2 regions of the Subtercola endophyticus genome follow, and region 2 is predicted to be linked to the other one. Evidence: predicted binding sites of a transcription regulator. Region 2 holds the regulator's gene; the other holds the start of a gene.

Region 1 (4,421 bases), 440 kb from region 2:
GGCAGGGCTTTCGCTGCCTGCAGCATGCCGTTCACCTCGGCGACGGCTGCATCTCTCTCGAGCAGCCACACCTCACGCAGGCGGCTGCGCGTGTCTCGGACATCGAGCAACTCGGCCTGGTCACGATCGAAGCGGCCGGTGTAGCCGTAGGCGTCAAGAAGCGCGGTCAGCTCTGAGGGCGTGGAGATCTCGTCGCGACCGCTCTTGGTCGCGCCGGCGACGGTATTGGCGAGCGCCACGGTGAACTCCAGAGTGACCTCGGTGTCAGGGGCAAAATGCAAATTGACTCCTTACTCGGTACCAGACTAGCGTCGAAGCCATGAGTGCAGTCAACCGCTCCTCCGATGCCGCAGTGACGGCGCCGTCGAGCCTTTCGGTCGCCGTTTCGCCACGGCGTTCGTCGACCACGGCCGGCCTGGCCGTGGCGGTTCTCGCCGCGGCCACCTTCGGCACCTCTGGCGCTCTCATCAAACCCCTGCTCGAGGCCGGCTGGAGCCCGGCCGCCGCCGTCACCGCGCGAGTGCTGATCGGAGCCGTCGCACTGCTGCCCTTCGCCCTGCTCTCGTTGCGGGGCCGTTGGGGTGCGCTGTGGCACTCGCGCTGGCGCGTCCTGGCCATGGCGAGCGTCGGCGTCGCCGGCACCCAGCTGGTCTACTTCGCGGCCATCCAGCGCATCCCGGTTTCGACGGGCATCCTCATCGAATACATGGCCCCCCTGCTGCTCGTCGCCTTCGTCTGGGCGCGCACGCGCCGCATGCCGAAGGTCGTCGTACTCGTCGGTTCGGTGATTGCTCTCGTCGGCCTCTTTCTCGTGGTGTCGCCCGGCGGTGGCGGAGCGTTCGACGCCCTCGGATTCACGTTCGCCCTGATGGCCATGGTCGGCTGCGCTCTGTACTACGTCATCGCCGCGCGCCCGAGCGATGGCTTGCCGACCGTGGCTCTGGCGGGATTCGGGCTGTTGATCGGCGGCGTCATGCTGCTCGTCGTCGGTCTCACCGGGCTGATACCGTTCACTTTCAGCATGACCAACGTCGACCTGTTCGGCTCCTCGGTCGCCTGGTGGATTCCGCTCGTGGCAGTGGGCATTCTCGGCACCGCTGTCGCCTACGCGGCGAGCATCACCGCAAGCGAGATGCTCGGCTCGCGGCTGGCGTCGTTCGCGGGCCTGCTCGAGGTGGTCGCCGCGACGTTCTACGCGTGGCTGCTGCTCGGCGAAAAGCTCTCACCGCTGCAACTCGTCGGCGGCGCTCTCATTCTGGTCGGAATCGGGTTTGTGCGTTCCGAGCGAGTGGATGCCCGCGTCGAGGTCGAGCCGATCGTCGAGCCGATCGCCGAGCCGCACCTCGCGCCGCACCTCGAGCCGATGGTCGAGCCCCACGTCGAGCCGCATCTCGGCGGTGACGTCGACCCGGCGACCGCGACCACGCCCTGACTGGCCACAGACCGAACACATGCCAGTCGAACGCATGCCAGTACTGCGAAAAACAATCGGGCACGCGGGTTATTGACTCCGGGGTTATTGACTCGAAGGTTATTGAACTGGTGCGCGAAGGCGCCGAAGCACCGGTGTTCGAAACTGATTGATAATTGAGTGAGCATTACTCGAATATATGTGCGAGAATTGAGGCATGTCAAGTTCTTGCACAATCGCTCCTGACGTCGAGCAGCTCGTCGCTGAACTCGACGCCATTACCGAGCGTGCCATGCAGGTCAGAAGAGAACTTCACGCCGAGGCGAGAGCCGATGAAGATTTGCTTATCCTCGCGGCAGCGGGTGCGAAGGCAGCTCGGGGCCTTGAATCGGTGCAGATTTCGGCGACGGGCGAAATCTGCGATCGGTCTCGGGCTGGGCTGGGGTCAGACCGGCTTTGTGTGAAAAAGGGCTGTCGAACTGCCTGCGAACTGCTGCAACGCGTGACGCAGCTGTCATCTGCGTCAGTCGCGCGGTTGCAGAGAGTGGCGAGCGCGGTGCGAGGTGGTGCGACGTTGTCGGGCTCGCCGCTTCCGCCTCGATTTCCTGTGCTGGCGGCGGCCGTTGAATCCGGCACGCTCGGGCTCGATACGGCCACAGCGATCGTCTCTGGGCTCTCCGTGCCGACTCTGCGGGCATCAGACGACGCGGTTCGCGCCGCCGAGCACGAACTCGTCGACGCCGCGCTCGGCAGCAGTCCAGAGTGTCCGGTGCCCGCGACTCCCGACGAGCTCAGAATGCAGGCGGCGGTGTGGCGAACGCTGATCGACCCCGACGGTGTGGAACCAGACGAAGAACGCGCGATGAAGCACCGCAGTCTCAGCTTGGGCAGGGCGACCTCGTCAGGCGTGCCCCTGTCGGGAGTGCTGATTCCCGAGGCGGCTGCTCGACTGCAGAGGCTTTTCGACGCATACCTCTCGCCGGTCTCGCGGCCGGTGGCGTTCCCATTCTCTGGCTCCGCTTCCGAAGGCACGCAAACCGAGGCAGGAGCGGTCTCCGATCCTCGTTCCCGCGTTCAGCAGCAGCACGATGTGTTTCTCGCCGTTCTCGACTGTTCCGCTCGGTCTGCGCAGACGCCCAGTATCGGTGGTGCGGCTCCGACAGTGCTCGTCACGGTGACGCAGAGTGACCTCGATCCCGGGGGCACCGGCCCCGGCGACCGGAGCGAGCCGGAGATAGTCGCAGACGCGCACAATGACGTAGGCCAAGGTGATGAAACGGGCGCAGATGCCGACCCAAGCGCAGATGCCGACCCAGGCGATCGTATACCGCTCGTCTCAGCTGCACCGGGTATCGGCTGGATCGAAGGCCTCGAACTACCGGTCTCGATGCGAACGGTGCGCCAGATGGTCTGCGCAGGCGGCGTGCAGAAGGTGTTGCTCGACCGAGCGGGTCGAGTGCTTCAGCTCTCCACTGAGCAGCGATGTTTCACGGGGTGGCAGCGCCGAGCGATAACCCTTCGAGACGGAGGGTGCATCGTTCCCGGGTGCGACATTCCGGCGTCGTGGTGCGAGATTCACCACGTGACACCACACTCCGACGGTGGCGCGACTCACATCGACAACGGCGTACTCCTGTGCTGGTTCCACCATCGAACGATAGAAGTGTCGGGCTGGCAGATTCGAATGCGTGGTGGTGCTCCGCAGATCAAGGCTCCTCCCTGGCTCGACCGGCGGTACCGAACGTGGACAACCACAACGAAGTCGCGCGTGCGCCTCGCCGAACGTTTTCGCGCCGAAGCCTGATAATCCCAGCACCAGCACCAGCACCAGCACCAGCACCAGCACCAGCAACAGCAACAGCACCAGCAATGCACGCGGACAGGGGACGAAGGTGCCCCTGCCCCTGCCCCTGCCCCTGCCCCTGCCCCTGCACTGGCGCGGGCTGCACCGTCGGCAGGACTGCATCGCACCGCGTGGGCTGCACCGTCGGCACGACTGCACCGAACGGCGCGGGCTGCACCGCGACCGAGGTTACGCAGCCGGGCGCGAGACGTGCTCGAGCAGGCGCGGCCACTCCGACACGTAGACGAACTCGCCGGCGTCTTTCACCTCGAGAACACGCGAAGCGGCGATGCGTTTGCGGTACCAGTTGCCGTCACGGGCGCCGACCAGAGCATCGGTGGTGCCGTAGACCAGAAGGGTCTGCGCGGTGATGGCGGGCAGATCGATGGCCCACGAACGGTCTCTGAACGAGAGTATGTCGTTCGCGAGACCGGTTGCGCCCTGGCGCGACGCGTCGGCGAGCATCCGGGCGAAGCGGCCGGAGAGCCCCTTGTTCTCGGGCGCGGCACGGCTGAGTTCGGCTTCGTCGATGCCGAGCGATTCGGCGCTGAGGTCGCTGTGCGAGCGGATGACGCGGTCGAGGTGTGAGCGCGGGGAGAACGCTTCGATGCGGGAGAGGCCGAGCATCCGTCGCACGGGGTCGATGAGGCCAGGGCCGTCGACACGAGGGGTGGCTACGACGGCGAGCCGGTCGACGAGATCGGGGTACCGCGCAGCGAGCGAGAGGGCGGTGGCGCCGCCACCGGCACCCCAGCCGATGACGCCGACGCTGTCGAAGTCGGCGGTGGTCGCCCCTGCGGATGCCCGGGCAGAGTGTCGCAGCACTTCGGCGACATCGTCGGCGTGCCGCTCGACAGCGGGGTCTTCGTCGCGCGGCAGTGGGTCGGAGGCCCCGTAGCCGGGCCGATCGATCATCAGCAGGTGCAGGCCGGACGCGGCCGTGACCAGGGGATCGGGGTCGAACCCGCCCGCCCCGGGGGTGGGGTGACACACGACAACCAAGCGTCTCGACGACGGGTCGCCGAGTGCGGTCATTCCGAGCGCGCGACCCGACGAGAGCAGGTAGTGCTGGTTCGCCATGTTCGCTCCTTCCCGAAACTCCCGAAACTCCCGTAACTCCCGAAACTCCCGTAACTCCCGAAGCCCTCGAAACTCCCGAAGCCCTGG
Region 2 (4,421 bases):
GCCACGCGTCTGAACCGGGGTCCAGACGCGGCAGCCACTTCAGCAGCAGGTTGTGCAACTCGTCTTTACCTACGCGGATGGGCGGGTTCGACCAGATGGTCATGAACTCGAGGTCGTCGGGAACATCCGACGGCAGCACAGCGTTGATGTTCTCGAGGCCGAGCTTTTCAGCATTGGCCCGCACGAGGTCGAGAGCGCGTTCGTTGACGTCAACAGCCCACACGGTGGCGTGGGGTGACAACAGCGCAAGAGCAATCGAGATCGGCCCCCAGCCGCACCCCACATCGAGCAGATTGCCCCCGGGCGGCGGCGCGGGAGTATTGGCGAGCAGAACCTGGGTTCCGGCATCCACCCGGTCGGGGCTGAACACGCCGCCCGCGGTGATCGCAGAGAACGATCGCCCGGCAAGAGTCACCGGAATCTCTTTGAGCTTGAGTTCCGTCGATGGGTGAGCTGAGAAGTAGTGCCCATTGTCGGAAGCCATAGAGGGAATGTAGCAAATGAGAGGTCTAGTCTTTACATCAATGTCTGAACACGATTCACTTTCGCCGAACGAGTCGACTCTCGACGAGACGGCAACCACGGCAACCGACACGGCGGCAACCGACGAGTCGACCCGATCCACGGTCGACCGTATTCTGGCGCGCGCCGACGCCCGGGCATCCGGCTACGCTCTGTTCTCGCCCGGCAGTGCGCAAGCGGTCGACCGCCAGAGTGCGGATGCGCGGGGCCGAACGAACCACGACGGTGACCAGTTCGACCTGGCCGACCGTCAGGCTCTGCGCCGCGTCGCCGGTCTCTCCACCGAACTCGAAGACGTCACCGAGGTCGAATACCGCCAGTTGCGGCTCGAGAACGTCGTGCTCATCGGCGTTTACACCCAGGGCACGTTGACCGACGCCGAGAACTCGCTGCACGAGCTCGCCGCCCTCGCCGAAACCGCGGGTGCCGCGGTGCTCGACGGTCTGCTGCAGCGTCGGGCGAACCCCGACCCGAGCACCTACTTCGGCAAGGGCAAGGCCGAAGAGCTGGCCGGCGTGGTGAAGGCGCTCGGCGCCGACACCGTCATCGCCGACAGCGAGCTGGCACCGAGCCAGCGGCGAGCCCTCGAAGACATCGTGAAGGTCAAGGTCATCGACCGCACAGCCGTCATTCTCGACATCTTCAGCCAGCACGCCAAGAGCCGGGAGGGCAAGGCCCAGGTCGAACTCGCGCAGCTCGAATATCTGCTTCCGCGCCTGCGCGGCTGGGGCGAGTCGATGTCGCGCCAGGCCGGTGGCCAGGTTGGCGGCACCGGATCGGGAATGGGTTCACGAGGCCCCGGTGAGACGAAGATCGAGCTCGATCGGCGCCGCATCCACACGCGCATGTCGCGACTGCGCAAGCAGATCGCCGCAATGAAGCCCGCCCGCGAGGCGAAGCGCGCCAACCGTAAGCGCAACACCGTGCCGTCTGTGGCCATTGCCGGCTATACGAACGCAGGTAAGTCCTCGCTGCTGAACCGCATCACCGGCGCCGGACTGCTGGTCGAGAACGCGTTGTTCGCGACGCTCGACGCAACGGTGCGACGCACCCAGACCGCCGACGGCCGCGAGTTCACCTTCGTCGACACCGTGGGGTTCGTGCGCAGCCTGCCGACGCAATTGGTGGAGGCGTTCCGCTCCACGCTCGAAGAGGTTGCCGACGCCGACGTCATTCTGCACGTGGTCGACGGATCGCACCCCAACCCCGCGAGCCAGCTCACCACGGTGCGTGAGGTGATCGGTGAGGCCGGTGCCCGAGGCATCCCGGAGCTGGTGGTGTTCAACAAGAGCGACCTCATCGACGAGAGCGACCGCATCGTGTTGCGTGGCCTCGAGCCGCACTCGGTGTTCGTCTCGGCGCGCACCGGTGAAGGCATCGAGGAGCTGCTGCAGCTGCTCGACGGGATGCTCCCCACGCCGTCGATCGAGGTCGACGTTCTGGTTCCCTACGACCGCGGTGACCTGATCTCGCAGATGCACCAGCACAGCACCGTGCTGAGCACCGACTACGAAGAGGGCGGAACCCACGTTCGCGCCCTCGTGAACCCCGAGTTCGAGGCGCAGCTGCTGGAGTTCAGCACCACCTGACCTCACGTCTACCACCCACGCAAATGAGCCCGTTACGACGAACTGAGTCCTTTGTAACGGGCTCAACTCGGCGTAACGGGCTCACGAGCAGGGGCGGGCTGACGCGCAGCAGCGGACTCACGCGCAGCAGCGGGCGGTCATCCGAGCGTCAGACGGAGCGCAGCACTGCGACGACCTTGCCGAGCACGGTCGCGTAGTCGCCCAAGATGGGCTCGAAGTTCGAGTTGCGCGGCAGCAGCCAGGTGTGTCCGTCACGCTGGCGGAACACCTTCACGGTGGCCTCTTCGTCGAGCATCGCGGCCACGATGTCACCGTTCTCCGCTGTGTTCTGCGTGCGCACGACCACCCAGTCGCCATCGCAGATCGCCGCGTCGATCATCGATTCGCCCACGACCTTCAGCATGAACAGCTCACCTTTGCCCACGAGCTGCCGGGGCAGTGGGTAGACCTCCTCCACCTGCTGCTCTGCAGTGATCGGGATGCCCGCGGCAATGCGCCCGACGAGAGGAACGAGTGCCACGTCACCGTGTGGTGTGGGGGAGTCCGCCGTTGCTGCGTCGCCCTTGGGTATATCGATCAGCACCTCGAGCGCACGAGGACGATTCGGGTCGCGCCGCAGGTACCCGCTCAACTCGAGCTGGTTCAGCTGGTGGGTCACGCTCGACAGCGAGGCGAGGCCCACGGCGTCGCCGATCTCGCGCATGCTCGGCGGATACCCCTGCTGGTTCACCGCGTCGGAGATCACTTCGAGAATGGCCAGTTGTTTCTCGCTCAGCGACTTGCGTCGCCTGGTTCCGCCTCGTTCACTGACCACGTCGTACTCGCTTTCGTCTCTGGTTCGCCTGGGCTTCGACCGTGCTGCGACCAATGTCAGTGGTGTGCGATTCACTATTCGAAGTACCGATGCGGTCGATCTCAACTATCGAAACTGTATCGAACACTGCACGAAGAAGAAACACATGTTCGAGTGTGTCGCGAGATTCGCGCTGATATTCGACTTGAACATTCGAACAATCGAAGATATATTCGGAACACAGCTTCGTACCAGGCGCTCCCGGCCGAGCGCCTGGTACGAAAACCCTTACAACGGGTACGTCCTTGAGAGGCAAGGCCATGACTGCACTTCAGCTCGACGCTCGACCGTTTACCGCTGCTCGTCCGTCAACGACGCCACGCGGGGCAGCTTCGGTGCCACACGCGGGAGTTTCGACGCCACGCGCGGCAGATTCGACGCCGCGCGCGGCGGTTTCGCGTACGCGCCTGCGCATGACCCGTCGCGGTCGCCTGGTGCTCGTCGCGCTCGTCTCCCTACCTCTCCTCGCCGGCCTCGCCGCGTTCGCCCTCCTCGGCGGCGGTGCAGCCATCGCCACCGGTGGCGGGCAGCCCGTCACCTACAGCTACGTGACGGTGCAGTCGGGCGAGAGTCTCTGGGGTATCGCGCAGTCGCTCGATCCGTCGGCCGACCCGCGCGACATCATCGCCGAGATCGTCGATCTCAATCAGCTGCACACATCCGACGTGCACGCCGGCCAGCGCCTCGCCCTCCCGCCCGAGTACGCGGCCAAGTAGCGCCGTTCGAAGGCAGTCAGCGCCGGCACTCACCGCCGGCACTCACCGCCGGTGACGGCACGCACACCAGCGACGGCACGCACTACCATTGAGCAGGTGAGTTCTCTAGCCGATCTTCCCATCCGCGACGACCTCCGGGGGCTTTCGCCCTACGGCGCACCCGAGCTCAAGGTGGCCGTTCAGCTGAACGTCAACGAGAACACTCATCCCATTCCCGAAGACGTGGCCCGCTCGATCATCGAGGCCCTCGCACTGGAGTTGCTCTCGGTCAACCGCTACCCCGACCGTGAATTCCTTGCCCTGCGCGACAGCCTCGCCCGGTACCTCGGCGGCGGTTTGTCGCGAGACAATGTCTGGGCGGCGAACGGCTCGAACGAGATTCTGCAGCAGATTCTGCAGGCCTTCGGCGGGCCCGGGCGATCCGTTCTCGGCTTTCCCCCTACCTACTCGATGCACCCCATCATCGCGGCGGGCACCGGCACCGAGTGGATCGCGGGCGTTCGCGATGCCGAGTACCAGATCTCGCCCCAGACCGCCGTCGAATGGATCGAACGCACCAGCCCCGACCTCGTGTTCTTCTGCTCGCCGAACAACCCCACCGGCACCGCACTCTCGCTCGAGACCATCGCGGCTGCCTACGACGCCACTCCCGGAATCGTCGTCGTCGACGAGGCCTACGCCGAGTTCGGGCACGCCGGCGAGCCGACCGCTCTGTCGCTGTTGCCGGGACGCGAGCGCCTC

What was found. Region 2 encodes LexA, which represses DNA repair genes until DNA is damaged. Its sites were predicted from a motif close to TCGAACANNTGTTCGA; they were not measured.
Region 1: a site for LexA is predicted at 1,603-1,618, ahead of LQ955_RS10325 (HNH endonuclease signature motif containing protein). Genes of this name have one in related genera too.

What each region holds. Positions count from the first base shown of each region.
Region 1 is NZ_CP087997.1:2,204,817-2,209,237, reverse strand. It holds gene LQ955_RS10335 (CGNR zinc finger domain-containing protein) at 1-281, opposite strand, end outside; gene LQ955_RS10330 (EamA family transporter) at 320-1,432, shown strand; gene LQ955_RS10325 (HNH endonuclease signature motif containing protein) at 1,629-3,215, shown strand; gene LQ955_RS10320 (alpha/beta fold hydrolase) at 3,444-4,334, opposite strand.
Region 2 is NZ_CP087997.1:1,763,696-1,768,116, reverse strand. It holds gene LQ955_RS08310 (class I SAM-dependent methyltransferase) at 1-484, opposite strand, end outside; gene hflX (GTPase HflX) at 525-2,111, shown strand; gene lexA (transcriptional repressor LexA) at 2,260-2,925, opposite strand; gene LQ955_RS08295 (LysM peptidoglycan-binding domain-containing protein) at 3,378-3,680, shown strand; gene LQ955_RS08290 (histidinol-phosphate transaminase) at 3,777-4,421, shown strand, end outside.